One region of the Colwellia sp. BRX10-1 genome, then DNA from elsewhere that is predicted to be linked to it. Evidence: predicted binding sites of a transcription regulator. Region 1 holds the regulator's gene; each other region holds the start of a gene.
What was found. Region 1 encodes FNR, which switches genes on or off when oxygen is low (the NO sensors DNR and NnrR bind a similar motif). Its sites were predicted from a motif close to TTGATCTAGATCAA; they were not measured.

Region 1 (7,704 bases):
ATGGTGCCAAGAGGAAGAGATGACGGTGCTAAACATGAAGTAGCGGCATTTAATAGTTTAGAGCATGCGGTACAGCGTTATTTACACAATATTAATACAAATCATGCTTATGGTGTTTTTCGTTCAATTAGAGGGCAGTTACGCGCTCAAGAACAACCACTATCGCCACAAATCTTAGCAACAGGATTACTGCGTTATTCTATTAGAGGCACTGATTATGTCTTAGAAATAACAGAAATGATCCGCCATAATAAAGTGTATTTTGATAAAATATTGTCGAAGCCAAAACCTAAGGTTATTTAGGCTCGGCTTATTGTATTACGCGTCAGATAATGATGGCGAGCGATAACATTCATTCTTTTAACTGGTGTTGTTATCGCGCTTAGATACTTGGTATTAATTAAGGTAGATTCTACTTTATTTCTATAATATTCAAACTGTTACTTAATGAAAGTTTGGCTTTTGAATTGTCTTCAATATTGACGTTGTTTGTTAATTGAGCGGCAATAATAGGTTCATCATCAAAAGCGATATCGCCACCATTGATAATGCCTGAATCAGCGTTAATCCCTTTAAAATCAAAAAGTTCACTGTCACACAAATGTGATGGAACCACATTGCGAATGGCAGTAAACATAGATTCAATTCGTCCTGGATGATTAACATTCCAGTCCTGTAACATTTTCTTAATGTTTTGACGTTGTAAATTAGGTTGAGAGCCACATAAATTACAAGGAATAATTGGGAACGCTTTTAGTTGTGCATATTGGATGAGTTCTGCTTCTTTACAAAAAGCTAACGGTCTAATGACGACATGCTCACCATTATCAGAGACCAATTTTGCTGGCATTGATTTTAATTTACCGCCATAAAACATATTTAGCATCAGTGTTTCAACCATGTCATCACGATGATGGCCTAGTGCAATTTTAGTTGCGCCTATTTCTGCCGCGACCTTGTATAAAATAGCTCTGCGTAAACGAGAGCATAAACTGCAGGTGGTCTTCCCCTCAGGTATTTTATCTTTAACAATAGAGTAGGTATCTTCTTGCGCAATTTTATATTCAACACCTAAAGCTTCTAAGTATTCGGGAAGGATATGCTCAGGAAAACCGGGTTGTTTTTGATCAAGATTAACGGCAACGATATCAAAATGAATGGGCGCTGATTCTTTTAACAACATTAAAATAGCCAGTAGGGCGTAACTGTCTTTGCCACCCGATAAGCACACCATTATTTTATCGCCATCTTCTATCATATTATATTGCGCGATAGCTTGGCCAACATGTCGTCTTAAGCGCTTCTCAAGTTTACTCAGCTGTATTTTTTGGCTGGGTGTTAAAGATGTTATTGATGTCGCTGATTGAGCGCTCATAGTGTTTCCTAGAGATATTTGAAATAAAAAGTATGAATTTTACCGCGCGTAGTATAGCAAAAAGCCAAGGAAATCCTCGGCTTTTTAATGGATATTTACATATTTCAATATTAAGCTAATGGCGAGAGGTAACCATCAGGTTTTATCGCTAAGACATCACAGTTAAGGCGGTCAATGACATGCTCTGCAGTATTACCAATAAGTGCCGCTGAAATCCCCGTTCGACCAATAGTACCTAACACAACTAATTCAGCATCAACGTGCTTAGAAATACTTTGAATAACATCTTCAGGTAAACCTTCTTTAACATGGGTATTTTTAAGCGGAATATTAAAGCTATTAGCATGGTCTTTCATCGCACTTTTGTGATGATTAAACATAGTGTCGTTATATTCAGAGGCGTTAAACTCTGGAATTTCAATGGCAATATTTACTGGCGTACCTGGATAAGAATTCACCAAATGAACATTGGCTTTAATCAGTGAAGAAAACACTATTGATTCTTGGGTTAGCTTATTATTAAGCGCTTTGTGCTCATCATCATCGCTACCGATATTGAGTGCGGTAAGTAAATTACCATTGCTTGGCCAGCTATGGTCTTTAACCAGTAATACTGGGCAGGGACATTTCCTTAATATATGCCAATCTGTTGGCGTAAAAATAACCGACTTTAGCTTGTCATGTTGATGGGTGCCTTTGATGACAATATCGAAGTTTTCAGCCAGTACTTTTTTTATGATCTTTTCAAATGGGCGATTATGCCAAATAATACAGGTATCTATGGTTATGTCTTGGTGATCAGTTTCTGAAATCTTTTCGTCTAACCATAGTTTACGATCATTAATAACCGATTGACGCATTGCTTCTCGCTCGTCGCCAGAAAGCATGGTGGTCATTTCATAAGATAAATCATAAATGGTTAAAAATGCAGTGATCTGTCCGCCACTATGTCGTGCTAATTCAATCGCACGTTTCAACGCTTTTTGATTTTCAGTGGTTGGATCAATAACGGCTAATATTTTTTTATACTTATCCATAATATTTACTCCCTAGTTATTAAATAATATTAATAATAGACCATAATTAATAGATATTATTTGCTTTAAATCATAATATTTCAATAAAAAAAATGCTTAACATCTTTAATGTTAAGCATTTATCTATAATTATTTAAAAAAGCGATAAACTACAGTGAAGCACACTCGTTAAGTTTATCCATATTAAGTATTGTGATGAGTTTTCCATCAACTGTGATTAATTCATTTTTTTGAAAACGATTTAATAATCTACTGATGGTTTCAACCGTTAAACCAATATAATTACCAATGTCACTGCGCGTCATCGTTAGGCGAAAATCTGTTAGTGACATACCCCGTGCATGATAGCGACTGGCTAAGGTTGAAATAAAAGTTGCTAAGCGTTGTTCAGCATTTTTGCGGTTAAGTAGCGTTAACATTTCTTGATCTGAGCGGATTTCGGAACTCATCATGCGAAGAATTTGTTTTTTCAACTTAGGCATCGTATTCGATAATGAATCTAAAGTATTGTAAGGTATCTCACAGACCATAGATGTTTCTAAGGCTTTTGCAAAACTAGGGTGCTCTGACTCAGCAATAGCATCAAAACCTAATAAATCACCCGCTAAATGAAAACCGGTAATTTGTTCTTCACCTTGTTCATTTACCGTAAATGTTTTGAATGTTCCAGAGCGAATAGCGTATAAAGCTTGCATTTTGTCGCCATCTTGGAAAATTTGTTCGCCTTTATGAATAGGGCGTTTACGGTCAATAATGCTGTCTAGTGTATCGAGTTCTTTATCATTTAAAGAGAAAGGTAAACACAGCTCGCTGATACTACAGTTTTGACAATGAATATGTTGAGATGTAGAACATGGCTTTTTATACATATTAACCTAAATGAGTTATCCCTAATTTATCGATCATATTAAAACAATTGCTTATATGCAAACATTAAACTGTATATTCCGTATGAAATTATCATTAGCGCCATTATTTTCTTGAATTTCGTATTTGTTACCAACGACTTTATACCAAAAGAGCCAAGCGAAAGACTTAACAAGGCTGGTAAAGTACCTAAACCAAAACTGGTCATAATTAGCGCGCCACTAAGGGCACTTCCACTGGCTAAGGACCAAGTTAATGTTGAGTAGACTAAACCACAAGGTAACCATCCCCAGACTGCTCCTAATGCTAGCGCTTGTTTAGCATTATTAATGGGAATAAACCTTTTACTTAACGGGGATAGATAGCGCCAAAGGAACTTACCCATTTTTTCAACTTTTGATAGCCACATTAACCATTGGCCTAAATACAAGCCTAATAAAATTAAAAATACCGCTGCAAATAACCGTAAAAAACCTAATGGAACGCCAATATTCTTTATTGCAATAGAACTACTAAATCCAACGATTGCCCCAATTAAGCTATAAGAAAAAATTCGGCCAACATTATATGCACCGACCAGCTTAAATTTATCGCTGCCTTTTTGTTGCGGTGATATAGCAGATGTTAACATCGTTGTTATACCACCGCACATACCGATACAATGTCCCGAACCTAACAAGCCGATGATGAATGCCGATAAATAATCTATACTCAACATGGCTGTTATTTACTACCCGTATCATTTTTAGCTGTATTTTCGCTATGGGTTTCAGTGGACTTTTTGGTGGTAGTGTTTTCATCTTCATCAAACAAGATACTCATACCTTGTTTCTCTAAATCATCAAATTGTTCAGTTTTTACTGCCCAAAAAAATAAATAAATGGCGATAGAGGTTAGGATTATCGCTATGGGGATCAAAATATAAATAATGCTCATGGTCTTTATGCTCTATTATAAGTTTGCGTTTACTTTTTTAATAAACGTAACGAGTTAGTGATAACCAATATCGAACTTGCAGACATACCTATAACCGCCATATAGGGGGTAATGTAGCCTGAGACGGCAAGGGGCAATACGATAGCATTATAACCGAATGCCCAAAAATAATTTTGCCAAATAATGCGACGAGTTTTATTGGCGACCTGTATTAATGTTGTTATCGACTTTAAACGATTATTGAGTAAGATAACATCGGCACCACTTTTAGCTATATCGGTGCCACTCCCCATAGCAATCGAGACATGGGCTGCGCCGAATACTGGCGTATCATTGACACCATCGCCGACCATAGCAACGGTTGAGTTTTTAGGCTGATTTTTTATTATCGCCATCTTATTAGCCGCAGTCAAAGTACTATGTATCTCGTCTAAATGTAACAATGCCTGAACTTTTTCACAGCCAGCAGGGTTATCACCCGATAGCATGATGGTATAAATATTACTTTTCTTTAAGTCATCTAACAGCGTTTGGGCATCATTGCGAATTTCATCGCTTAAGTAAAAAGCAGCGACTAATTGGTTGTCTGCTACTAATAGGCAAGAAGCCGTCGCAAATTCTGCCAACATACTTGATTCGCTAAGCAACCAATTAGGTTTACCGATTTGAAAGTATTGACCGTTCACTTTCCCTTGAATACCAGCACCAGATTTAATTTCAACGGCTTGAGTATGGTAGGAGTAATCACGAAATGCTTTAAACGGTTTGGCTAAAGGGTGCTCAGAATAAGACTCGAGCGCTGCTGCTATAGCTAAAACCTGCTGCTTGCTATAGTTAAGCTTTTCATTATTAAAGCGCTTTATTTCATTAATAGAAAAATCACCAGAAGTTAAGGTACCTGTTTTATCAAAAGCAATAGTGGTTAATTTCGGTAATGTTTCCATAACATGTGCAGATTTGATCATGATACCTTCGCGGTTTAAGCGTGTGGTCGCACAGGTTAACGCTGTGGGGGTTGCCAGTGACAAGGCGCAAGGGCAGGTAGCAACGAGTACCGATAAGGTGATCCAAAAAGCTTCTTCAGGTAAATGCTGTTGCCAATAAAATGCAGTACCTATAGCGGTTAGTAAAATAACCGCAACAAAGTATTGAGCGATTTTATCTGATAATTTTGCTAATTTGGGTTTATGCGCCTGAGATGATTCACTTAATCTGATCAGTTGGCTTAAAAAAGAATGTTCACTGGCTTGTTTAACTTCAACGTTGATATTACCATCACCGTTTATAGTGCCTGCAAAGACAGTATCGCCTATTGATTTATTTAAGGGTAACTGCTCACCCGACAACATCGCTTCGTTGAGTTGGCTGCTGCCTGTAATTATTGTGCCATCAGCGGGAACCACTTCGCCTGGTTTTATGAGTACAATATCGAGAGGACGAAGTTTTTTTGCTGGTAGTATGACTTCTTTTTCTGTTCCTTTATCATCAATGAGTTTTGTCGCTATCATCGGCATTAACTTAAGCAAGTTAGCCGAGACTTCCGCAGCGCGACTTCTTGCTCTAAATTCTAAAAATTTACCAATAAGTAGTAAAAAAGTGAACATCGATACTGATTCAAAATAGACTTCACCTTGCTGAGTGATTGTTGCCCAAGCACTGGCCGAAAATGCCAGTGAAATCGCTATAGCAACAGGAACATCCATAGATAAACGCTTCACTTTTAAAGCATTAATAGCTCCCTTGTAGAAGGGTAATGCGCCATAGGTGACAATAGGTAAGGTCAAGAATAAGCTCGCATAGCGTAAATAGATTAAGTTGTACTCATCCATGCCAGAAAAGGCGCCAAAGTATAAGCCAAAAGCGATCATCATGACTTGCATCATTAAAATACCAGAGATACCTAGGCGTTTAATATAATTATTACTTTGGGTTTTGTTAAGTTTTTCGGCGGTACTCGCTTTAAAAGGGAGGGCTTGGTAACCAATATTGCTGATATGATTAATCAGCTCACTAAGTTGTACTTCACTATTATTCCATCGAACAGTTGCACGTTGTGTCGTGGCATTTACATTAATTTTAATTAAGCCGTTTATCTTGATAAGTTGCATTTCGATAAGCCACGCACATGCCGCGCAGCTTATACCGTCAATCGTTAAAATTGCTTCGTTATATTCATCATTTTTATAAGTAAATTCACTTTGTAGGCTGTCATCATCAAGTAACTTATTACGTTGTAACTGCTCAGGAACCAGAGGCTCACCTTTTAGTGCGGGAGCTGTTCTAAAACGATAATATTCACCTAAACCGTTATCAATAATCGCTTGAGCAACACTTTGACATCCAATACAGCACATCGGCTGCATGGTATTCTCAATTTTTATTGATAAATCTAACCCATTAGGAACAATTTCACTGCAGTGATAACAAAGTGTTTTCATATGTTGAGGCCAAGCAAAGTATTGGTTTTTATAGAGGTGTTGCTTAGGTGAGGTTAATCAACACCTAAGCTAATAGAGACTATTGGCGCTTAGTTAGCTTCTCTAACATTAGGAATAATATCGATAAATTCACTTTGAGGTAAGAAAATAGTATTTTGAATTTTCCAGTGATTCTCAAAAGGCGTTATGGTTAAGCGCCATTTTCCCTTTACTGGTTCATCAAAGACATGCCTAAAATAGCCATTACCGTCAGGCGTGAGTGCTAAATAGAAATCTCTATCAGCAAGAGTCGGGTGATAAAAATTAAGATTTAACACCGGGAATACTTTATCAATACCGGTAGGTTTGATAATTAATTCGTTATCTTGCAGTTTTAATGCAAAGCGCATCCCTAATTTTTGGGCAAGCTTTACTTTAGAGACTTCTAGGTTAATTGCTTTACCTTTTTTATAGTAATCACCAACGACTAATGGATCGGGATTATGGTTAGCAATAAAGTAAGTCGAAATACCAGCAACAACCGCGGTAGCGGGGAGAATAAAAACGAACCAAGCCCAAGGCTCTTTGTACCAAGATGTATTCATATTAAAAATTCAGTCGGTGAAAGTGCGCATATTATACGACTTTTTTCTATTGGGAACTATTAAAAAACCAACAATTTACTCACTATTCTTGGCTTGGAAGATATAAAAAAACCTTGCGGTAATAATACCGCAAGGCTGATATATTGAGACTAATTAAACGCAGTTATTTTTGCGATAAACTATACACATATGCACTAACAAGATGTATTTTTTGTTCACCTAAAATATCTTTCCATGCGGGCATTACACCAGCTCGACCATTTTTAATAGATGACTCAACGGCACGTGGAGAGCCGCCATACAACCAGATGTTGTCAGTTAAGTTAGGCGCTCCTAAAGGAATACCCATAGCTAAACTACCTTTACCGTCAGCACCATGGCAACTTGCGCACAGAGCGAACTTTTCTTTACCGGCAGCAGCACTGGCAACGTCAACTTCACGACCACTAAAACTCAGTACATAGGCG
Region 2 (7,704 bases), on a different contig from region 1:
TCGTATGGTGGAACAAATAAAAGAAACGATGAATACTGACTGTTGTTCAATTTATCTTGCTGACCACCTCAAACAACATTTTTTATTGGTTGCCTCTGACGGTTTGGCAGAAGGTTCATTAGGTCAAACAACCATCGGTTTTACTGAAGGCTTAGTCGGTTTAGTGGGCCAGCGAGAAGAACCACTTAACATTGCTAATGCGCAAAACCATCCTCAATTTATTCATGCCCCTGAAGTTGAGGAAGACGAATTAAATGCCTTTCTGGGGACCCCCATTATTCATCGACGAAAAGTGCTGGGCATACTGGCGATTCAACAAAAAGAGGCTAGGCATTTTACTGAAAATGAAGAAGCATTCTTAGTTACCTTATCAGCCCAACTAGCTACTTCATTGGCCAATGCTGAAGCTAATGTGTTAATCACAGAGCAAGATGCTAATAGTCATTGGACTAAAGCATTACAGGGTGTTGCTGGCTCCTCAGGGGTAATGATTGGTGAAATGTTTGTTGTGTATCCAGCGGTAAGTTTAGCTTCTGTTTCTTTACAACGAACTAAAACCCCAACGCTAGAGTTACAATTTTTTGAAGAAGCCGTGGCGAAAACACGCATAGATTTTGATTTCATGGCCAGTAAGTTACAAGGGATTATTGCGGAGAGTACTTTAGATATTTTCGATATGTATAAGCAATTATTAAATAATGCAAATATTACTAAAGAAGTTACCCAGAAAATAATATCAGGTTGGACTGCTGAAAGTGCTTTAAAACAAATCATTGATAGCTATATTATTCAGTTTGAAGCCTTAGATGACCGTTATTTGCGTGAAAGGGCCAGTGATATACGCGATTTAGGTAATCGATTATTACTTAACTTAAAAAAACTAAATATAAAAGAGCAACAACTTCCACGAGAATTTATACTAGTTGCTGAAGAAGTAACGGCAGCTATGCTTGCACAATACCAGCACCAAGGCTTAAAAGGTGTAGTCTCGCTTCAGGGCTCCAATAATTCTCATGCTGCTATTTTAGCAAGAGCACTAGGTGTGCCAGCGGTAATGGGTATTGAGAAAATTTCGCTTAGTCGATTACACCAGAAGAACTGTATTGTAGATGGCTTTAGTGGTGAGCTTTTTGTTCAGCCTAATGAAGCCTTACAACGTGAATATCAACACTTAATCACTCAAGAGATATTACTCGCCGATAAGGTTAAAAAAGTAGCGCAATTGCCTGCTATTACCAAAGATGGTCAAACCATTGAGTTGCAACTTAATGCTGGGCTTTCATCAGGGTTTGAATATTCAAAAAATTCAGGTGCTGTAGGGATCGGTTTGTATCGTACTGAAATTCCTTTTATGAACCGCAGCTGCTTTCCCTCTGAGTCAGAGCAAACTGAACTTTATCGTCAAGTATTAAGTGCTTTTCCTGATCAACCTGTAACTATGCGTACCTTAGATGTTGGTGGTGACAAGTCGTTACCCTATTTTCCGATAAATGAAGATAATCCATTTCTTGGTTGGCGTGGTATTCGCATTACACTTGATCATCCTGAAATTTTTCTCTTACAAGTACGAGCAATGTTGCGAGCGAATGTTGGCTTAAATAATTTAGAAATTATGTTGCCGATGATTTCAAGTACTTTAGAGGTAGACGAAGCAACTCGTTTAATCAATCAAGCTTATTATGAACTGTCTGGTGAACTTGATTTTATCGGTGAAGAAAAGCTCACTCGTCCAAAAGTTGGTATAATGATCGAAGTGCCAGGTATTATTTATCAATTGCCTGAATTAGCCAGTAAAGTTGATTTCTTTTCGGTGGGCAGTAATGATTTAACTCAATATTTATTAGCAGTTGACCGAAATAATGCCCGCGTATCAGCGTTATATAATTCATATCATCCAGCTGTTTTAAGAGCGCTTAACCATATTGCAGAACAATCAGCTCGCTCATTGGTACCCTTGAGCCTATGTGGCGAGCTAGCCAGTGAACCAGCAGGCGCTTTATTATTATTAGCGATGGGATATGACAAATTGAGTATGAACGCGCATAATATCGCAAAAATTAAATGGGTGATCCGCCATGTTGATTTTCATCAAGTAAAAATGATGTTGGCACATGTGTTAACCCTTTCAACATCCAAACAAGTACACAGTTATTTAAATGAACAACTTGAACAATTCGGTTTAAGTAGTTTCGTACGTGCCGGTAGGTAATGTATCCGGTTAATTTAACTTAAAAAGCAGTAAACAATGTTATTAAGTATCTTTTTAATTTGCGTGTTACTCGGCTCAGTGGTCGGTTTCTCTGCTGGTCTTTTAGGCATAGGTGGCGGGTTGATAATTGTACCCGCTTTGGTGTATTTATTACCGCAGCTAGGGATTGAACCGAACTTAGTTATGCCAATGGCGCTTGCGACCTCGTTAGCCACTATTGTTGTTACTTCACTTTCCGCGGCATTAGCTCATCACCGTAATAGCAATATACCTTGGCCACTTGCTAAGCAACTCATGATGGCGATTGCATTAGGATCGTTACTTGGCGGATTTATTGCTGATATGCTTTCTGTTGTTGCACTAAAAAATACTTTTGCTATTGCTGTTTTTTTACTTTCGTCTTATATGTTTATTGCTATAAACCGAGCGAAGAAAAATAAATTAATTAATCACAACGATGATGAAAAACTACCCAAAAATATCATTGTTAAAGGTATTGGCTTTTTTACTGGTATTTTAGCAAGTCTAATGGGCATTGCTGGTGGTGCTATTCTAGTCCCGATATTAAGTTACTTTAAAGTTCCTTTACGCCAATGTATTGGTGTTGCCACGGTCAGTGGTATGGTTGTGGCCATATTCGGTGTTAGCGGCTATGTGATTGCTGGTTGGGGAGAAGAGAACTTACCCAAATATAGCTTAGGCTATGTTTATTTACCTGCCTTGCTTGGTATCATTATTACGTCTTCTCTTTTTGCTCCAATAGGTGTTAAAGCGGCGAGTAAGTTACCGGTCGGTACTATCAAGAAAGCATTTGCGATATTTTTGATGCTAGTAGCAGTTAAAATGATATTAAGTTAGTACAATAGCGTTTGTTTAAAATTAAAATTTTTTAGAGAAGGAAAGACAGTGAAAGAATATTTAGATCTCATGCGACATGTTCGTGATAACGGCGTACAAAAATCAGACCGCACAGGTACAGGCACCAAAAGTATTTTTGGTTATCAAATGCGTTTTGACTTAGCAAAAGGCTTTCCACTGGTCACCACTAAAAAATGTCATCTAAAATCAATTATTCATGAATTATTATGGTTTATTAAAGGTGAGTCTAATATTGCTTACTTAAGTGAGAATGGCGTTAAAATTTGGGATGCTTGGGCAACAGAGTCGGGCGAACTAGGGCCTGTATATGGAGTACAGTGGCGTAATTGGCCATCAGCCAATGGCGAAACAATTGATCAACTTACACAATTGATTGATGATTTAAAAAATAACCCAGATTCACGACGTCATATTATTACCGCTTGGAATCCTGCATTATTACCTGATACATCTATAAGCCCTGCAGAGAATGCTGCACAGGGCAAGCAAGCATTACCCCCGTGCCATACGCTTTTTCAATTCTATGTACTCAATGGCAAGCTGTCGTGTCAATTATATCAACGCAGTGCCGACATCTTTCTAGGTGTACCCTTTAATATTGCAAGTTATGCACTATTTACCATGATGATCGCCCAAGTCTGTGATTTAGAGCTAGGTGATTTTGTTCATACTTTCGGAGATGCTCATTTATACTCAAACCATATGGAACAAGTTGATGAACAACTAAGTCGCACTCCGCTACCTTTGCCAACTATGAAAATTAATCCTGAGATAAAAAGTATTTTTGATTTTACTTTTGAAGACTTTGAATTAGTGAATTATCAATGCCACGCTCATATAAAAGCCGCTATATCTGTCTAAATACAAACTTAATCGACTGAGCAATTGCACGTTATTGTTTCAGTCGTAGTAGGTGCTGTTAACCATGCATAGCGATAAATTTAGCTAATAACGTTTGCTCATTTTCATTATGCTTTGGATCTTTTTTGATACAATCAATAGGACATACGCTAATACAAGTCGGCTTGTCATAATGGCCAACACATTCAGTACATTTATCCACGTCAATTTCATAAATCATGCTACCCAATGCAATGGCCTCATTAGGACATTCTAGATCACACATATCACAGTTAATACATGCATCTTCTATAATCAGTGCCATGGCCCTATTACGCTACTTGATTTTGTGTAAACGGTTGGCGTGTTGTGCCACCTTCATTAAGGTAGCGCATAATAATACCAAAAGTTAAATCGTGCTCGCTTACTAGCGAAATTGATACTTTATGACCGGACCCTTTTGCGTCAATAATAACTTCACCTTTGGCGTTCTCCATATGAGATAAAACAAAAGATGTATTACCTAGCGGTGTCATTAACTCTAAACGGTCACCGACTAGAAATTTATTTTTTACTTCTATTTCTACTAAACCTGTTATTTCGTTGCGGCCTAATATTTCACCAACAAATTGCTGAGTATCACTTTTTGAATAACCGTAATCAGAATTTTGTGTGTCACTATGGCGGTGACGTTTTAAGAAACCTTGGGTATAACCTCGGTGAGCAAGATGTTCTAAATCGGTATTTAAATTTTGATTAAAAGGTTTATTACTTAAAGCATCAGAAATAGCTTGGCCATAAATTTGTGCTGTTCGAGCACAGTAATAAAATGATTTAGTTCGACCTTCAATTTTTAATGAATGCACGCCTATTTTTATTAAACGTTCTACATGTTCAACGGCACGTAAATCCTTTGAATTCATTATATAAGTACCGTGCTCATCTTCAAATGCTGGCATATATTCACCGGGTCGACCTTGCTCTTGCAATAAAATAATATCCTCAATTGGTTGTTGCTCTGGAATAATGATTTTAGCTGAATCAGGGATAAATAGTTCTGGTTTTACTTTAGTGTCTGGCTGTACCGCTATTATATCACCGGTTTCGTTTTCTTTTGCTTGGTGGCTATCATATTTCCAACGACAAGCATTTGTACATGTTCCTTGATTTGGGTCGCGTTTATTAATGTAACCAGACAACAAGCAACGACCAGAATATGCCATGCATAAAGCACCATGAACAAAAACTTCTAATTCCATTTCAGGGCATCGAAAACGAATCTCTTCAATTTCATCAAGCGATAATTCACGTGATAAAATAACGCGCTCAACACCTTGTTGATACCAAAACTTTACGGTTGCCCAATTAACCGCATTAGCTTGCACAGATAGATGAATTGGCATATCAGGGAATTTTTCCCGTACCATCATGATAAGGCCGGGATCAGACATGATCAGGGCATCGGGCTGCATTGCTATAACGGGCGTAATATCTTTAATAAACGTTGTTAATTTACTGTTATGTGCAGCAATATTATTGACTAAGTAAAACTTTTTACCTAGGGAATGAGCTTCATTAATACCAATTTTAAGATTCTCTAAATTGAATTCATTATTTCTCACCCGTAAAGAGTAACGGGGTTGCCCTGCGTACACAGCATCAGCTCCGTAAGCAAAAGCATAACGCATATTTTTTAAGGTTCCAGCAGGCGATAATAATTCAGGTTTTAGCATAATGAACAACATAGATGATTTATATTAGCGGTATTATAAAAACATCGTTTGTCATAGGTAAACAGCTTATCAGGCGGTTCTTTGATGAAAATCATATTAAGTGATTAAAAACTAGAATTTTAAATATTTGAGCATTTGTCTAATAAAGATACAGTATTGAAAAATTTACTAATATTTGACCTAAAATAATAATATAAGCAAAAAACTGTGCTACTTTTTAATGTAATACAATTGATAATTGACAAATGATAATAATAATTAAGGTGAGACTATGGGAACTGAAAATGCCCTTTATACAATTTTAGTAGAAAAAATTAAACAAGATGCGCTTGTACTTCCAACCTTGCCAGAAGTAGCACTGAAAGTGCGCCAAGCGGCGGATGACCCAAACATTAACTTAAAACAAATGAGTGATATTATCGGTCATGACCCTGCTTTATCTTTGGGTATGTTGAAAGTAGCGAATAGCGTTATTTTAGGACGTTCTGTTAAAGTTGAAACAGTCAACCAGGCTGTAACTCGCATTGGTTTGCGCCAAATCAAAAGTATCGCAACAGCGATGGCGTTAGAGCAAGTATTTGTTTCAAAAAATGAAATAGTTTCAATGTATTTGAAAAAGTCATGGAAAAAAACCGTCGATGTAGCCGCAGTTGCCATCAGTTTAATGACTTTTTATATCCAAGACCATAAACACACATCATTAACGTTAGACACCTTAACATTGGCGGCACTGGTTCATAATATAGGTGTTTTACCCATTTTAACTGAAGCTGAAAATCATCCTGATGTTTTCGCTAACCCGACTTTTTTACAGCAAGCTATTGCTAAGTTAGCTGCGGATATTGGTGGAGAAGTGACTAAAGCGTGGGGATTCTCAGATGAATTTGTCACTTTAGTAACCAGTTGGAGTGATTTAACGGTATTACCTTCTGAAACTCATTATTTGGACTTCATTCGTGCAGGTGCTATTCACAACGGTATTTTCAAGAATGTATCAACCTGTGAAGTGTTATTAAAAAGCTATGTGAATAAAGGTATTTTACCTGACGTGGACTTTATGAAAAGTGAAGAATTTCAACAGATGGTTACTGATGTAAAAACTATGTTTAGTTAATAACAATAAAGTTGTAGACAATAAAAAACCCTGAAATATCAGGGTTTTTTTATATCTATAACTTTTAAACCTACAATTAATACTTCACAAAGGAAGTTTAATAAGCTTACTTAGCGGCACTTAACCCTTGATTGATGTTGATTAAGTCTTGCTCACTGATTGTACCTGCCGCACGTTTTAACGATAAAATTGATTGTACATAATTATAGCGCGTTGATGATAAGTTACGTTTTGCGTTATATAAATTACGCGTGCTATCTAACACATCAACAATAGTACGAGTTCCTACTTCAAAACCAGCTTCCGTTGCTTTTAATGCACTATCAGCACTAACAACAGATTGCTCAAGGGCTTTGATTGCCGAAACAGCAGCAATAACGGTGTTGTAAGCATTACGTGTATTACGAACAACATTACGATAAGTTAACTCTAAATCTTGGCTGGCAGCAACATAGTTGCTCTGTGCTTCGCGAACAGCACTTGACGTAGCGCCACCAGAATAAATAGGTACGTTTAACGTTATGCCGATAGACTGACTATCTAAAGCAGGGTTTTCAAAAGTGGCATTGTTTACTTCGTTATCTTGATCTCTAGCACCATAACTGCCCGATAAACTTAATGTTGGATAATGACCAGATCTTGCGATATTAATATTTTCTTTAGCAACATCAACCGCTATTTTTTGGCTAATTAAATCTAAATTTTTTGCTTCTGCTGTTTGTTGCCATTCATTTGCACTGTCAGGTATCGGGCGTGAGGTACTGAAACGTTCAGTGTTTAAAACACTTAAGTCTCTTGGATACACATTGGTAATTACCCTTAACGCTTCTTCTGCAGTGTAAACACTGTTTTCAGCGCGAATTTCAGAAGTAACGGCATTATCGTATTGCGACTGTGCTTCATGCACGTCTGTTACTGCTTTTAGACCA
Region 3 (7,704 bases), on a different contig from region 1:
AATGTCAACAGTAATGGCCCGGTAACGGGTATTGCACAATATCGTGGCCTATATGGCGACCGAATTTCAACCACACTTGATGGACAAGCTGTCATTGGCGCTGGTCCTAATGCTATGGACACACCCTTAAGTTATTCTACGCCATTAATTGTTGAGTCTATGACTGTCTATCGTGGTATCGCCCCGGTTTCTGCCGGCATAAATACCCTGGGTGGTGCTATTGATGTAAAAATGCGTAAAGCAGAAGCCAATAATAGCGAGAAACTCGCGATAAATGGTGATTTACAAGCAGGTGTTCGAAGCAATAATGAAGCGCAAACATTATCATCGGTGGTTAATCTTACCAAAGGTGATATTGCTGGGCTTTTTTATGGCAATGTTCAAGAAGGTGAGAATATGGAAAGTGGCGATGGTAAAATTATATCGCCAACTGATTTTGCTAAACGACAATTTGGCACTGATTTACGTTATTTTGGCGAGAGTAGTGAAACAGGTTTTAGCTACCATTATACAGATACCCAAGATTCGGGTACGCCAGCATTACCTATGGATATAGAATATATTTATAGTCACCGAGCAAGTTTAGACGGTAACTTTACCTGGGCCGATTGGCAAGCAGATTGGTTGTTTGGCTACACCGATGCCGATCATGGTATGACTAACTTTGAAAAGCGATTGAATAATAATCCAGAAAAACATCGTCGTAATAATGCTACGGGTATAACAACTAATTTTAATTTTTCGCTGGGTAAATCTTTTACTTTTGGTGAGTTAGAATTTGGCTTCGATGGTTATTTAGCCAAGCATGACTCTGTGATCACCAATCCAAATAACTCGATGTTTGCCGTGGTAAACTTTAATGATGTCAAAGATGATCGCTTTGGGCTATTTGCACAATGGCAGCAAACCTTTAACAATACCAAAGTTCAGTTAGGCGCCCGTTTAAAAAGAGCTGAATTAGATGCAGGTCAAGTGGCAACATCTATGGCAATGATGATTATGCCGATGGGCTCTGCAATGATGGATAATATGAATTCAGCTATGCCAACGATGGCTGATTTAGCCATAGACTTACGGGATAACTTCAATAACAGTGATCACAGTGTTAATGATACCAATATAGATATCGCATTAAGCACGGAAACTCAATTATCGAAAGATTTATCATTATATATAGGCGTAGGTTTAAAAAATAGAGCGCCTTCATATCAAGAGCTTTACCTCTGGACCCCGATGGAATCAACGGGTGGGCTGGCCGACGGTAACACTTATGTGGGTAATATGGATCTTAACAGTGAGACAGCTTATCAAGCGGATGTCGGTTTTACCTACCAAACTGAAAAAGTTATGATCACACCTCATTTCTTCTATCAAAATATTGATGACTATATTCAAGGTACTCCTTTAGGTATGTTGGATATGTCAGCAAAAATGATGGCCCAAATGATGGCGGGTGATGATAACCCTCTAAAGTTTACTAATGTAGATGCTAAGCTTTATGGTGCTGATGTAAATGGCTATTACACTATAAATGATCAAATACAATTATCAGCCGTGGTCAGTTACGTACGTGGCGAACGTCGTGATATTAATGATAACTTGTATCGTATTGCGCCATTGAATGGTCAGTTAAGTGCCAATTACTTTAGTGAGAATTGGTCTGTAAATATGGTTTTAGTGATGGCCGCCGCACAAAAAGATATTTCATTAACGAATCAGGAACAAACAAGTGCTGGTTATGGTGTGATGAATGTAGACGCTCAATATTACGTCAATAATCAATTAACGCTTCGTTTTGGCGTTGATAATCTACTCAATAAAGAATATCAAAATCACTTAGGTGGCTATAACCGAGTCAAAGGCAGTGATGTAACGTTTATGGACCGTTTACCTGAAGAAGGTACCAGTGCATGGGCAGAAATGACATATAGCTTTTAATCTATAAATCATACTGTCATTAAAATAGTAAATCGCTGACAAGCTATTTGGATTTGTCAGCGATGTTTCATTAGGTAATATTTAATTTTCATAATAACAATACCTCTCTTACCTTTTCGCTATTTTTACGTAAGCTGCGCAGATAAATCCAGTTATATTTTTAATATGATTATATTGAACGCTTGCTAAACTATTAAATTTTAAATCAAATTTATCAGTAGATTAATTTAAGCTGATTTAGATCAATTACGCTGTTATATACGCTTGCTGAAAAGTTAATAGTAAAGTAGAATCAAATGATAATCATTATTATTTGAGTTGTTGTTTATGACCCTTTCACAATTGAGGCGTACCCAACGAGCGGTGATCCGCACGTTGCCAACAAATTTCGATTTGACTTCAAAGTTAATCGAGCAGGGTTTTGCGTTAAAAACTGAGATATCATTAGCCCATAAAGCACCATTTAATGGGCCACTTGCCTTTCATCTCCATGGTACTAAAATTTGCTTAGCACCGAGTATTGCTCAACAAATAGGTATAGAAATCGTCTAATGTCACAAGCTTTACATTTGGCTCTAGTTGGCTTTGCCAATTCAGGAAAAAGCACGTTTTTTAATGCTCTAACGGGCGCGAAACAACAAACAGGAAACTGGACTGGCGTCACTGTAGCGACAAAACAGCAGCGCTTCTCATTTAATAATGAGCAAGTTTTACTTTCAGACTTACCTGGCATTAGTTCTCTCGCCACTCGAACTGAACAAAGTAAAGACCTGACTATTACCCAAGATTTTCTTAAAAATAACGACATTGATTGTTTAATTAATGTCGTCGATGCGACGCAATTAAAGCGTCAGTTGTATTTAACGACTCAGCTACTTGAACTCGGTTTACCGGTATTATTGGTTATCAATAAATCTGATCGAAAAGAAGCGCAAACCGTTGATATAAATATTTTAGCCAAAGAACTTGGCTGTAAAGTTATTATTGCCAACAGCTTAGCTAAAGATACCTTAAAACAAGTTGAACAGGCTTTACTTGAATTACCTAAAGCAAGTGAACGTCCAAAGAAATTAATGTTATCAGCAGATATTGTCAATAAACTCGCGGACAAAAACTCAACTGAGGTGTTAATTGATCTTGAATGTGGCGCTTGTAATGATCAAGGTGGCTGTCAGCAAACCAATACCGATGCTATTAGTATTATGCAGGCGCGTTACGAGTTTATTCAGCAGTTATTGATCGATGTTAAAAAGGGTCTACCGGCTTCCAAAAAAGCACCGGCAATAAGTTTAAGTGACCGCCTTGACCATTTTATCCTTCATCCTTGGTTAGGTGTGCCCGTTTTTCTTAGCATGATGTACTTATTGTTTATGTTTGCAATCAATGTTGGTAGCGCTTTTATCGACTTTTTTGATATTTTAGCCGGCGCTATTTTTGTCGATTACCCGCAAAGATTTTTATCAAGTTATGATTTACCTCAGTGGTTGCTAACCTTAATTGAAGGAGCTGGCTTAGGTATTCAAACGGTCGCTACTTTTATTCCAATCATCGCTTGTTTATTCATTGGTTTATCGATTTTAGAAAGCAGTGGCTACTTAGCGCGTGCAGCGTTTGTGGTTGACAGTGCTATGCAAAAAATTGGTTTACCCGGCAAAGCTTTTGTCCCTTTAATTGTTGGTTTTGGTTGTACGGTTCCTGCTGTAATGTCGGCACGAATTCTTGATAGTGAGCGTGAACGTATCACCACCATAATGATGTCACCGTTTATGTCGTGTGGGGCACGTTTACCGGTATATGCTTTATTTGCTGCGGCATTTTTCCCGGATTCTGGGCAAAACTTAGTTTTCTTATTGTACTTAATCGGTATAGCGGCAGCACTATTCACTGGATTTTTATTAAAGCACACGGTATTAATGGGCAAAAATTCTGTCAATATTATGGAATTACCGCTTTATGAAATACCTAAGCTTTCTTATCTAGTGCATCGTGTTTGGCAACGTACTCGGTCTTTTATTTTGGGGGCAGGTAAAACGATTGTCTTAGTGGTTTGTGTACTCAACTTCTTTAACTCATTAGGTACTGATGGTCAGTTTGGTCATCAAGACTCTCAAGAGTCGGTATTAAGTAAAAGTGCTCAGGTTGTTACCCCTTTACTTGCACCTATGGGTATTAAGGAAGATAACTGGCAAGCAAGTGTTGGCATTATTACCGGCTTGTTTGCGAAAGAGGCTTTAGTGGCTACATTTAATAGTCTCTATACCGATGTGAATGCAGAGCCAGAAGCATTAAAGTCAATGGCTGAGTTGTGGACTGACGCGACGGATTCAATAAAAGAAAACTTATTAGGTATTCAAGCTGATGATCCTTTAGGGACTGATATCGGAGATGTTACCAACTTACATACCGCCGCAGAAGAACAAGGCGTTAATGAAGGAACATTCACCGTTATGCAGGCTGCATTTGCCGGTAAAATTGGCGCATTTAGTTACTTGTTATTTATTTTGCTTTATACACCTTGTGCAGCAGCTATGGGCGCAATAAAGAGTGAAGTTGGCAGTCGTTGGGCTGGATTTGCGGCTTTATGGAGCTTTTCATTGGCTTATTTAGCGGCGACATTTACTTATCAAGTGGCAACCTTTGCTACTAATCCGTTGTCAGCGGGAATTAGCATCATCATTGTCATTGCCATTTTTGCGGCGATATATTATTGGTTAAAGCGTTTTGGTAAAAGTATTTTAACAATCCCAACACAAGTTTCTTATTATTAATTTAAGCTAAGCTCAGCTTTTGCTAAAAAATACCGATAGATTGTTTATCGGTATTTTTTTAGGCTGAAACTTCTGCTCATCTTGCTCATTAACCCAAAGTCACTCTTTACTGCTATGCTTAAATTCATTAGACCGTAAATTTAAGCCTTTAATGTATAGAGATAAACGTCAATGAAATCTATGAACCAACAAATGGCTGAGCACTATTTATTAGCTAAACCAGCAAGCTCACTTTATTATCCATTTGGCGATGACGTTAGCGTTTTCAAGGTCAAAAACAAACTGTTTGCAACGATTTCTCATGGTTCAAACGCTAAAAGTGCCAAGGTTGCAGAAGACGCTAAAGGCCACTTTTGGATGAACCTAAAATGTGACCCAGATGAGGCAGAGATATTACGTGATATTTTTCCAGGCATCATTCCCGGCTATCATATGAATAAATCTAATTGGAATACTATTATCTTAGATGGCTCAATTCCTCAGGGCGAGCTAGAGAGAATGATGGATAATTCTTATTTACTAGTGGTCAGTAAAATGACCAAGAAAGATCAGCAGTCAATTCTAATCCAGCTTTAGCCGCTATGGCAATATTGATCATAAACCTAGCTATTCGCTTAAAAGCGTTATCTGTTAATTTAACTGTTTGAACTAATCAATTTACTATGTGCAACCCTTAGCAGTGTGGTTACGCCATTTTGTATATACATACTCTGGGCTTTTTTGATATGAGCAAGGTTACCAGAGGATACACATCTCCACTCATCCATTACATGGAGATGGAGATACCAGACAGTTTTACTCTTCATAGATGTTCCTTAATGGCTGTAGCTGAATACTAGCTAAAGGATAATAGAGAGGAGCATCTTTTGACAAACGAGATATTTTAAGGTGATAGGTTAGTAAAATTCAACTATGAATTTTACTGAAGTTGATCTTTAATCTTCGTATCACCGTAATGATAGCTATACTCAAGTTGGAGAATTATTATGATGAATACATTAACTAACAGTAATCAAGCAACTATACCTACTATTATTGGTGTCGCTGAATCGACTCATTATTTGGTTGGCGCGGTTGATTCTCTCAATAACTTTATTGGTCTAACCCAATCTAGAGATGTTGCTGTGATGGGATCTTTAGTTGAAGCTAAAAATTATCTTCGAGATAATAATATATTTAACGCTGCACTAGAGTATCAAACAGCTTATGATGAAATGTGTGGCACCAGCAGTAGCAATGGTCGATGCAGCCAAATGATTAAGTTTTAACTGATGAAGGATAGACAATTAACGCTAAGAGATTTTTTAGAAATCTATGACCATATCACCAAAGAGGGTACTAAACTCGATGGTGTTTATCAGTATTCTGGTATTAAAGCTTGGCATGACTTTGATGGATATACATGTTGGTTAGGTTATAAAGACTTAACAATAACCTTGTTATTCCATGGCAGATTTTCGATTGAATATGATAATAAAGTGACGCTTGAATCTTTTCATAAAATAGCTGACGGTTTTACTAAAAAATAATCACCTTTAATAAATAATCCCAATAAAAACTGCAAATCTCATTGCAGTTTTTTTTATTGTTTTTAACTTCAATAGTTAAATCAAAAAGTAACCTGGAATAACTAACTTTTAACGGCCATTACTGTCAGCTACCAATTAATAGACTTGCCCTGCCAATCAAGATAACTCAAGGTATGATCAATAGGAGTATCAGCAACAATAGTTAGCAATTGTTTGGCAACAAATTCACTGGTAAAAAGTTTATCTGCAGGGACATTCTTTTGAAAAGGTTTAGACAACGGCGTATCTGTAGTACCGGGATGAAAAGAAATTAGCTTTATATTCTTTGCTCTTCTTGCAAACTCGATAGATGCAGTTTTAAGCATCATATTTAATGCTGCTTTCGATGCCCTATAGCTATACCACCCGCCTAATTTGTTATCATTTATACTGCCGACCCGGGCACTAAAAACAATAAATTTACAGGGTGACTTCCTTGTCAGTATTGGTGTCAACTTCTGAACCCATAACATTGGGGTTAATGTATTTGCGCTAATAACTTGCTCAAATGCTTGTGCATCGAAGTCTTCGAGACGTTTTTCTGGTTGAAATTTATCACTATGCAGTATGCCGTTACAGACAAAGACTTGGCTTATGGGTAACTCACTATGCGCAACTAATTCTGCTATAGCATTGTCTATTGATTGCGGTTGGTAATCTTTAACCGTAATTTTTTTAGTTTTAAGGCTGTTTTGCTCCTCAACAGTGTCTTTCTCGTCAATGGCTTGTCGACTAATAAGAATAAGGCCAGTATCAGCCAAAGAAGCTACTTGGGTGGCAATTGCTTTGCCAATGTCGCTATTTGCGCCAATGATCAGTGTTAGTTGATTTATCATAACAAGTTCCTGAATTACAGTTTGCTGTTTTTATGCCAAAAACCTTGGCGAGAAGTGCTGAAATTTGATGACGGTATTTAGCCAGTCCTAAGTAAACCCAGTGGCTTAGTGTTTTAAATACTGGCCAATTAAGTGGAGCTACCCAAAAGCCTTTACCAACAAGTGTCCAAGCCCTATGTGTGACTTCTAAACCGAGCAGAACTTTACCATTATAAGTCGCGTGTAATATTTTCATAGCGGCTGAAAAATCAATTGCAGGGTATAGACTTGAAAAATTTTCTTGATGTATATCGACCAAAAGTATGATGTTGTCTTGATCATGCCTTTTTAGGTGGATCATTTCAGTTGCACACATTGGACAGTTGCCATCATAGAATATAGTTAGCATGAATTTTCCTAAAAGTTATTGGGTGGCTACATAAATGAACCACAAATAATAAGCACTGGTATGCAGTGAGAGAACAATAAAAGTTAGCCAAAAACGCATTCTCATGTAAGCTAAATCAACATCGTTTATTTGCTCTGTTATCGCTAATTTTTTTTCATATAAAAATAAAAACATAAAGCTGAACGACAATACTATCAAGGCTAAAT
Region 4 (7,704 bases), on a different contig from region 1:
TTAAATCGCGAGTCTTTATTAACGGGGGTTGATATTATTAACGAACGAGCAAGTTCGCTTAGTTCCTTTATTGCCAGCTATAGTCAGCTTTCTCACTTGCCTGAACCCAATAAAAGTAGATTTGCCTTGCAAGGCTTTATTAGCCATTGTATTGCGCTTTTTAATGATTGTCGTATTCTATTTCCAGATAATTCTATTGATTTAGAGCAGGTAAATATTTACGCAGATAAAGCTCAGCTTGAGCAAGTCTTTATAAATGTCTTTAAAAACGCCAAAGAAGCCATGCAGAGAACTCGTAGCACAGATAAAATTATTGAAGTGTTTTGTCATGAGGATGAAAAATATTTTCACATTCACGTCTGTGATTCAGGTAGCGGGATAGCTAACAAAAATAACTTATTTGTCCCTTTCTATACGACAAAACCACAAGGCAGTGGTATTGGCTTAACGTTATGCAAACAAATATTATTTAATCATGATGGACTTTTATCCTTAAAAAACAGAGAAAATGTCGCAGGAGTTGAAGCTGTCATATCGCTTCCTAAAGGTTGATACGATAAATTATCAACTACACTCGATATTTACCAATATTACCGTTTAGATATTTCTAGCAATGCTTTGGTTAATATTATAGAGCTTTTTTTCATCAAGCTCATAGGTCCACTCCAGTGCTTTAACTAACATAGCTTGGGCCATCTCCATTTTTTGTTGCTTTATGTAAATACGGTATAGTTCCATATAGGCTTGGTTTAAATAGGGCGCTTTCTTCAATGCTTTTTTAAAGTGTCTTTCTGCTTGTTTAATATCATTGTTTTGTGTTGCGACATAAGCCTGAGTTAACGATTTATAGGGGCTAGGGTCGTCTAATTCTTCCATCTTACTTTGCAGAAAACTCACTTCTTCCATTCGCTGTTGAGACTTAAGTAGCATAATATAATTACTTAATAGTGCTATGTTTGGTTTTCCTCTATCTATACCTATTTTGTAGATTGCTTCTGCCGTTTTTACATCGCCAGCCCTACGATGAATAACGGCTAATAAATTAATTGTTTCGATATTTTTAGTGTCATATTTATAGGTGGTACTAGCATACATAAAGGATTTCGCTAAATTTTTATCAGCTAAAGCGTCAGCAGCTATATTCTTATAATACATAGCTACAAAGGTATTATAAGAAAACGTTCCTCCTCTACGATTATTTTTATTTGGGAAGTAATCAATGGTTATACCGGAGGGAGAAAAATAGAAAAAGTTATCATCAGCAACAAAAGAAGGATCATAAATTACTGTTTGTACATGCGAAGATGACAAAATAACATCTTCTTTTTTAGAAAAAATCGGTAAGGTATACACATTACGATATGAGAAATACAACCCCAAAAGCTTAGCATAAGCAGTTGTTAAAATGGCCAAACTCATACAGTTACCTTTATTAAGACGCATTACGGTAGTGGCATTATATGTTTCACCATAATAGGTAAAATTGGCCATGTTCTCGTTAAGTATCTGATAGAGTGCTTGGTGAGGTTCATAGCCCGTAGCTACTTTTTTCTCAAAATCTATTTTTACTTTTTTCTGTTGGTCTTGCGTTAGGTAAAACAGCTCTTGCTCATTTAATGGCGCTATTTTTGTTTGTTCAAATAAGTTGTAATTAATAGGAATATTGATGTGTTGTTTAATATCAGATTTTGAGCCATCTATAGATGTAGTTGAACAGGCTGAAAAACAAAAGATAATATCAAAAGTAAAATTATTTTTATGCGATGCATTTGTCATCCTTAACATTCGGGTATAGTTATCTCGTCTTGCCACGGGATAACTTAACTACGAAGAGCTCTGTACTTAAATTAACAGAATAATAACTTATAATAAAGTGCTGTTGAAAACTAATCATTACACGTCACTTTTATCGTTCCGTTTAACTACACGCTATGCTTTATCGATGCTAATTATAAGTTGGGCGGTGTAGATGCATAAAGATTAAAGTTGGCTAGCGTTTTTTTTCGCAGATTAAATCAACAAAACACTCCTCATTTGCTATAATCGATACACTTAATTGCAATACCTAATAAAACGTGGATTTTTCACGCTTTTTTTATATTATTTCTAATCTATGCTTAACCGTATTATTAGTGATAATTCCTTATACGGAGTTTATATAGTTTCATGAGAAAGTTGTTATCTTCACCTGTTAATATGCCCTTGTCTGATGCTGAAAATCAGGTTTATCAAAATGCCCTTAAATATGTCACGCCATTGAGCCTAAATTTAATGGCGGTTAAAGTGACACATCGTCCAGATGATTTTCTGGGCTGGTGTGGCGAGTTGGCCCGACTATGTCGTGAAGAACTTAATAAGGATCTTTTAGAAGATGAGCAACTTTTACCGCTTAAGAAGCTACAAGATATTCTTGAAGCTGGCTTTACGCTTAGTCAGTTTAAAATGGCTAGAATTGCTCCTTGGCCAATATTTGCCAGTTTTATTGAACAACAAAGCACGATTCATGCTTTAGATGAACGTTTACGTTTATTGAATTATCTTGACGAAATTCGCCAACAACCTTTAGCAGACTTAATTGTTGAAGACCGTTTAGCTTTTTCTGGTAAGCACACAACTCAGCATGACTACAGCATTTATAATTTTGATGTTGAATGGTTTGCGGGCACTAAAGGTGCAAAAGTTTTTCATACCTTGCTTGAGCAGTCGCCAGAAAAGTTTGATGCAGCATTAGCGCACATTCCTTTAACTGGAGAAGTAAGTCATGCAAACTACCAAAGTTTTGTTAACGACTTCCAACAAATTTTTAAAGAATATACGCAAACAAAAGCCCAAGGCGAAAAAGCGCCTTTAGCTGTAGCTACACGTCTATTAGCGATGCGCAGACCGGATCAATTTATTGCATTAAATAACAATAAAATTGATATTCTTTGCCAAGGCTTATCGATTGCTAAACTAAAAAACACAGATTTTTCATCTTACTGGCATGACATGATTGGTACTATGCGTACTTTTGCATGGTGGCATCAAGCACAACCAGAGATAGCTGAAGCAAACAGTGATGTAAGTGAGGGCGAAGAAAGCGCTCAAGATGAAGCTACTGGCAACAAAGAGAATCGTGAACTTATTCTTTGGAAAAATCGTGCGGTATTAATTGATTTGTTTTTATTTGCTGATGCTGACTTAGCACCAAATTCAAACTACATTAAGTTACGTGAAAAAATGCTTAATAAAGCGAAGTCGAAGTCAAAGGCGACGCCTAAAAAACGTAGTAAAGAGTCAGCTGAAATATTAGTGGACAAAGCGCTTACCTCAGAAGATCTTCCAGCGTACTTGCAGGGTAAACGTGACTCAATTATTATTCAGGTTAAAAATGGTAAAAGTGTTGAACAAGCTATCGGTTTAATGCGCGCAATTTTTGGCTAATTAATCGCTATTTTCATGCTCAATTGATCGGAATCAACTAAGGTCCATTCAAATTTGCAGCTAACTCATTTAGGGCGTATTTTAACGTTAAGTTAAATTACGCCTTTGAGTTTTTATGAACACCGTTAATCTTAAACCTTCGACCAAAACTGACGATTCTTTATATTATAAAGAACAAAAGAATGAAGTCTCCTTATTTGAATATGCCTATCACCATCAATTACCCGTATTAATTAAAGGGCCAACAGGTTGTGGTAAAACGCGTTTCATTGCCCATATGGCAGAAAAACTCAATAAACCCCTTTATACTGTTTCTTGTCACGATGACTTAACCGCTGCTGATTTAGTAGGTCGCCATTTAATTGGTCCCAACGGCACCTATTGGCAAGATGGTCCGTTAACAAAGGCTGTTCGTGAAGGCGGCATTTGTTATTTAGATGAAGTCGTTGAAGCACGCAAAGACACAACCGTTGTATTGCATCCATTAGCTGATGACCGTCGCGTATTACCCCTTGAACGCACCGGTGAGTTAATAGAAGCCGCCCCCGGTTTTATGCTGGTTGTTTCTTATAATCCCGGATACCAAAATATATTGAAAGGTATGAAGCCAAGTACACGTCAGCGTTTTGTGGCACTGCGCTTTGAATACCCTACTGCGGAATTAGAACAAGAAATTTTAATTAAAGAAGCAGGGGTTGATCCCCATTTAGCTTTTAAATTAGTTGAACTTGCCCAAGCTTTACGTCGTTTAGAAAAAAACGATCTCGATGAAGTTGCTTCAACACGTTTGTTAATCTATGCAGCGAAAATGATTTCAAGTGGTATGAATCCTATCGAAGTTTGTCGTTGTTGTTTAGCCGAACCATTATCAGATGATATTGATACGGTTAATGCTTTAATGGATGTTGCTAGAATTTACTTTGATGAGTAACAGCGTTATTACTTCAAAAACTTCAGAACTTCGCGAGGTTAAAGTAGCTGACAATATGGTTAATAAAAGACTGCCGGGTGATTTAGCCATGTGGTTTTTTATTCTTGCTGAACTTACTGTCTTTGCTATATTTTTTATTGGCTTTGCTATTACTGAGCAATTACATAGTGATATGTTCATTGCGAGTAAAGCTAAGCTTCACCCGATTGCGGGTTTAATTAATACGATTGCCTTAATCACCAGCAGCTTATTTGTTGCTTTATCTGTTCGAGCTATTCATCTTCATCAAGTTAAACAATCAATTAACTTACTCGTCATTTCACAAGTTATTGCCTGTATTTATTTAGCAGTAAAAATTTGGGAATATCAGTTTCTCTTCAATATAGGCATTGATATAGAGACAAATACTTTTTTTACTTTGTATTTTCTTATTACCTTCTTCCATTTTATGCATGTACTTTTAGGTATGGTTATTCTGCTTATTATTGGCGTAAATGCTAAGAAAGGTGCTTATCAAGAGGACGTCTCTGGCTTTGAATCGGGTGCAAGTTATTGGCATATGGTTGATATGTTATGGATTATTTTGTTTCCACTTATCTATGTTATTTAAAGAGGCGGTAATGACACTATGATCACTTTGAAACAAACAATTATAAGTTGGCTACTTTTAATTATATTGACCTTTAGTTCAGTTTATATCGGACAGGTTATAAAATCCCCAGAGTACTTAATTGCTTTTGTATTATTAATTGTTTTCCTTAAAGGGCAGCAAATTACCGATGTTTTCATGGAACTTCGCACAGCGCCTAAAATGTGGCGGATATTATTACTTGGCTATGTATTTATAATTCCTGCTGTTATTTGTGTAATTTATCTTTTGTAGTGATGTTTAAGGCGTTGGGCGGTCTATTCAGATTAATCATTGAGCTAAACAATAGTGTTACTTTTAGTTAAGAGAGGTTTATATGAAAAATTCAGTTGAGCAGTCATCGAACCAACACCATTCAGCCAAAGATGGCCGAGATGCTATTATTTATCAATCGTTATTTTTGATGAATTTATTACTTATACCTGGCCTGTCTTTTTTAATTTTAATATGGTTATTTATTAAAAAAAAGCACCAGAAAGGCTGGCAATGTATTCATCTATACCGCTCCATTCAATTGTCTATTTTAGCCGGCTTTTTTATTATCGTAATTCCGCTTGTTGTCTTACTAACAACTGATGCTTTTGAAGTGTCTTTAATGGTGATGATCATTTACTTTGTTACTATGCATGCCGCTTTTGTTTTGCTGGGAATGCTAAATGTTTCTAGGGCAATGGCGAAAAAACTTCCACTTTTTTGATATAACGCATACTTACCTTTTTTTTAGTCACAAATTATTACACATTCTTTAAAACTTGATAGAAATCAAGTCTCCTTATTTAAGAGCGGTTTATTATCCTCAAGCTTTATTATCGTTTTTACTAAGGAAAACACCATGTCAGAGCGTTTTACTAAAGGCATGGCTCGGAATATTTATTATGGAGGAAGCGTATTCTTCTTCTTAATATTTCTAGCTTTGACCTACCACACCACCAAAGTGATGCCTGAAAGGGATCACCGTGAAAATATTACCGAAGCTGTTGCTCACGGTAAAGAACTTTGGGAAGAGAATAACTGTATCGGTTGCCATTCATTAATAGGTGAGGGGGCTTATTTTGCACCTGAACTCGGTAATGTTTATAAACGCCGTGGCGGTGAAGCGGGCTTTAAAGCCTTTTTAAATGGTTGGATGAAAGCTCAGCCGTTAAATATCCCTGGCCGTCGTCAAATGCCAAACTTTCATCTTAGCGATAAAGAAATTGATGACTTAGCAGAATTTTTGAAGTGGACGTCAGAGTTAGATACTAATGACTGGCCACCGAATATTGAAGGATAATGCGATGAACACTTTAAAATATCAATCTCAAGCGGTCGCAAAACCTTATTTCATTTTTGCATTAATACTCTTTGTTGGCCAAATTCTATTTGGCTTAGTTATGGGGTTACAATATGTTGTTGGTGACTTTCTTGCTGGCGCAATTCCTTTTAACGTAGCACGTATGGTGCATACCAATCTACTAATAGTCTGGCTATTATTTGGGTTTATGGGGGCTGCTTATTATATGGTTCCAGAAGAATCTGAAACTGAACTTTATAGTCCTAAATTAGCTATTATCTTGTTCTGGATATTTGCCGCCGCAGGTGTTGCAACTATCTTAGGATACCTATTAGTCCCTTATTCAACTTTAGCTCACTATACGTTAAATGAATTATGGCCAACGATGGGACGTGAGTTCCTTGAACAGCCTACTATCACAAAAATTGGTATTGTTATTGTTTGTTTAGGCTTTTTGTTTAACTTAGGTATGACTATTTTAAAAGGCCGTAAAACAGCTATTAACATGGTGTTGATGACAGGTTTAATTGGTTTAGCCGTATTCTTCTTATTCGCATTCTATAATCCAACTAACTTAGCACTTGATAAGTACTTTTGGTGGTTTGTTGTTCATTTATGGGTAGAAGGTGTATGGGAATTAATCATGGGCGCAATTTTAGCTTATGTGTTGATCAAAATAACAGGTGTTGACCGAGAAGTTATTGAAAAATGGTTGTATGTCATTATTGCAATGGCGTTAATCTCAGGTATTTTAGGTACAGGTCATCATTTCTACTGGTTAACTACTCCAGAATATTGGCAGTGGGTGGGCTCTGTATTCTCAGCAATAGAACCTTTACCATTCTTTGCGATGGTATTGTATGCCTTTAACATGGTTAATCGCCGTCGCCGTGAGCACCCTAATAAGGCTGCGACACTCTGGGCATTAGGCACGTCAGTAATGGCATTCTTAGGTGCAGGTGTTTGGGGCTTCTTACATACATTAGCACCAGTAAACTACTATACCCATGGTTCACAAATTACTGCTGCTCATGGTCACATGGCTTTTTATGGTGCTTATGCGATGATCGTAATGACAATTATTTCATATGCTATGCCTAAGTTACGTGGTATCGGTGAAGCTAATTGTAATCGTGCCCAAGTACGTGAAATGTGGGGATTTTGGTTGATGACTGTTGCTATGGTTTTCATCACATTATTCTTAACAGGTGCTGGTGTATTACAAGTGTGGTTACAGCGTATACCAGAAAGTGGTGAAGCGTTAAGTTTTATGGTAACTCAAGATAAACTTTCAATATTTTATTGGCTACGTGAAATTGCCGGCGTGTTTTTCTTAATTGGTTTAATTTCCTTTATCTCAAGCTTTTGGGTGAAAGAAAAAGTAGCTAGCTAAGTACTAGTATATGTTGGTATTAATCAACAGAAAAT

Region 2: a site for FNR is predicted at 5,743-5,756, ahead of yegQ (tRNA 5-hydroxyuridine modification protein YegQ). Genes of this name have one in related genera too.
Region 3: a site for FNR is predicted at 2,171-2,184, ahead of H4J75_RS13765 (FeoA family protein). Genes of this name have one in related genera too.
Region 4: a site for FNR is predicted at 3,447-3,460, ahead of H4J75_RS08360 (CbbQ/NirQ/NorQ/GpvN family protein). Genes of this name have one in related genera too.

Annotation. Positions count from the first base shown of each region.
Region 1 is NZ_JACGWC010000011.1:41,539-49,242, reverse strand. Features, by position in the region: gene H4J75_RS10905 (glucosaminidase domain-containing protein) at 1-303, shown strand, start outside; gene ttcA (tRNA 2-thiocytidine(32) synthetase TtcA) at 413-1,375, opposite strand; gene uspE (universal stress protein UspE) at 1,486-2,412, opposite strand; gene fnr (fumarate/nitrate reduction transcriptional regulator Fnr) at 2,562-3,281, opposite strand; gene H4J75_RS10885 (sulfite exporter TauE/SafE family protein) at 3,320-3,997, opposite strand; gene ccoS (cbb3-type cytochrome oxidase assembly protein CcoS) at 4,003-4,215, opposite strand; gene H4J75_RS10875 (heavy metal translocating P-type ATPase) at 4,245-6,653, opposite strand; gene H4J75_RS10870 (FixH family protein) at 6,743-7,237, opposite strand; gene ccoP (cytochrome-c oxidase, cbb3-type subunit III) at 7,401-7,704, opposite strand, start outside.
Region 2 is NZ_JACGWC010000007.1:26,152-33,855, reverse strand. Features, by position in the region: gene ptsP (phosphoenolpyruvate--protein phosphotransferase) at 1-2,209, shown strand, start outside; gene H4J75_RS08010 (sulfite exporter TauE/SafE family protein) at 2,246-3,067, shown strand; gene H4J75_RS08005 (thymidylate synthase) at 3,116-3,949, shown strand; gene H4J75_RS08000 (YfhL family 4Fe-4S dicluster ferredoxin) at 4,008-4,253, opposite strand; gene yegQ (tRNA 5-hydroxyuridine modification protein YegQ) at 4,261-5,661, opposite strand; gene H4J75_RS07990 (HDOD domain-containing protein) at 5,933-6,775, shown strand; gene tolC (outer membrane channel protein TolC) at 6,882-7,704, opposite strand, start outside.
Region 3 is NZ_JACGWC010000017.1:49,312-57,015, reverse strand. Features, by position in the region: gene H4J75_RS13770 (TonB-dependent receptor) at 1-1,938, shown strand, start outside; gene H4J75_RS13765 (FeoA family protein) at 2,266-2,490, shown strand; gene feoB (ferrous iron transport protein B) at 2,490-4,706, shown strand; gene H4J75_RS13755 (MmcQ/YjbR family DNA-binding protein) at 4,887-5,282, shown strand; gene H4J75_RS13750 (DUF6482 family protein) at 5,693-5,974, shown strand; gene H4J75_RS13745 (DUF3081 family protein) at 5,978-6,235, shown strand; gene H4J75_RS13740 (SDR family NAD(P)-dependent oxidoreductase) at 6,364-7,110, opposite strand; gene H4J75_RS13735 (thiol-disulfide oxidoreductase DCC family protein) at 7,073-7,498, opposite strand; gene H4J75_RS13730 (DUF3429 domain-containing protein) at 7,514-7,704, opposite strand, start outside.
Region 4 is NZ_JACGWC010000007.1:105,537-113,240, reverse strand. Features, by position in the region: gene H4J75_RS08375 (PAS domain-containing sensor histidine kinase) at 1-552, shown strand, start outside; gene H4J75_RS08370 (lipopolysaccharide assembly protein LapB) at 598-1,776, opposite strand; gene H4J75_RS08365 (hypothetical protein) at 2,167-3,423, shown strand; gene H4J75_RS08360 (CbbQ/NirQ/NorQ/GpvN family protein) at 3,539-4,354, shown strand; gene H4J75_RS08355 (cytochrome c oxidase subunit 3 family protein) at 4,347-4,964, shown strand; gene H4J75_RS20490 (cytochrome C oxidase subunit IV family protein) at 4,983-5,237, shown strand; gene H4J75_RS08345 (hypothetical protein) at 5,320-5,700, shown strand; gene H4J75_RS08340 (cytochrome c) at 5,836-6,276, shown strand; gene H4J75_RS08335 (cbb3-type cytochrome c oxidase subunit I) at 6,281-7,669, shown strand.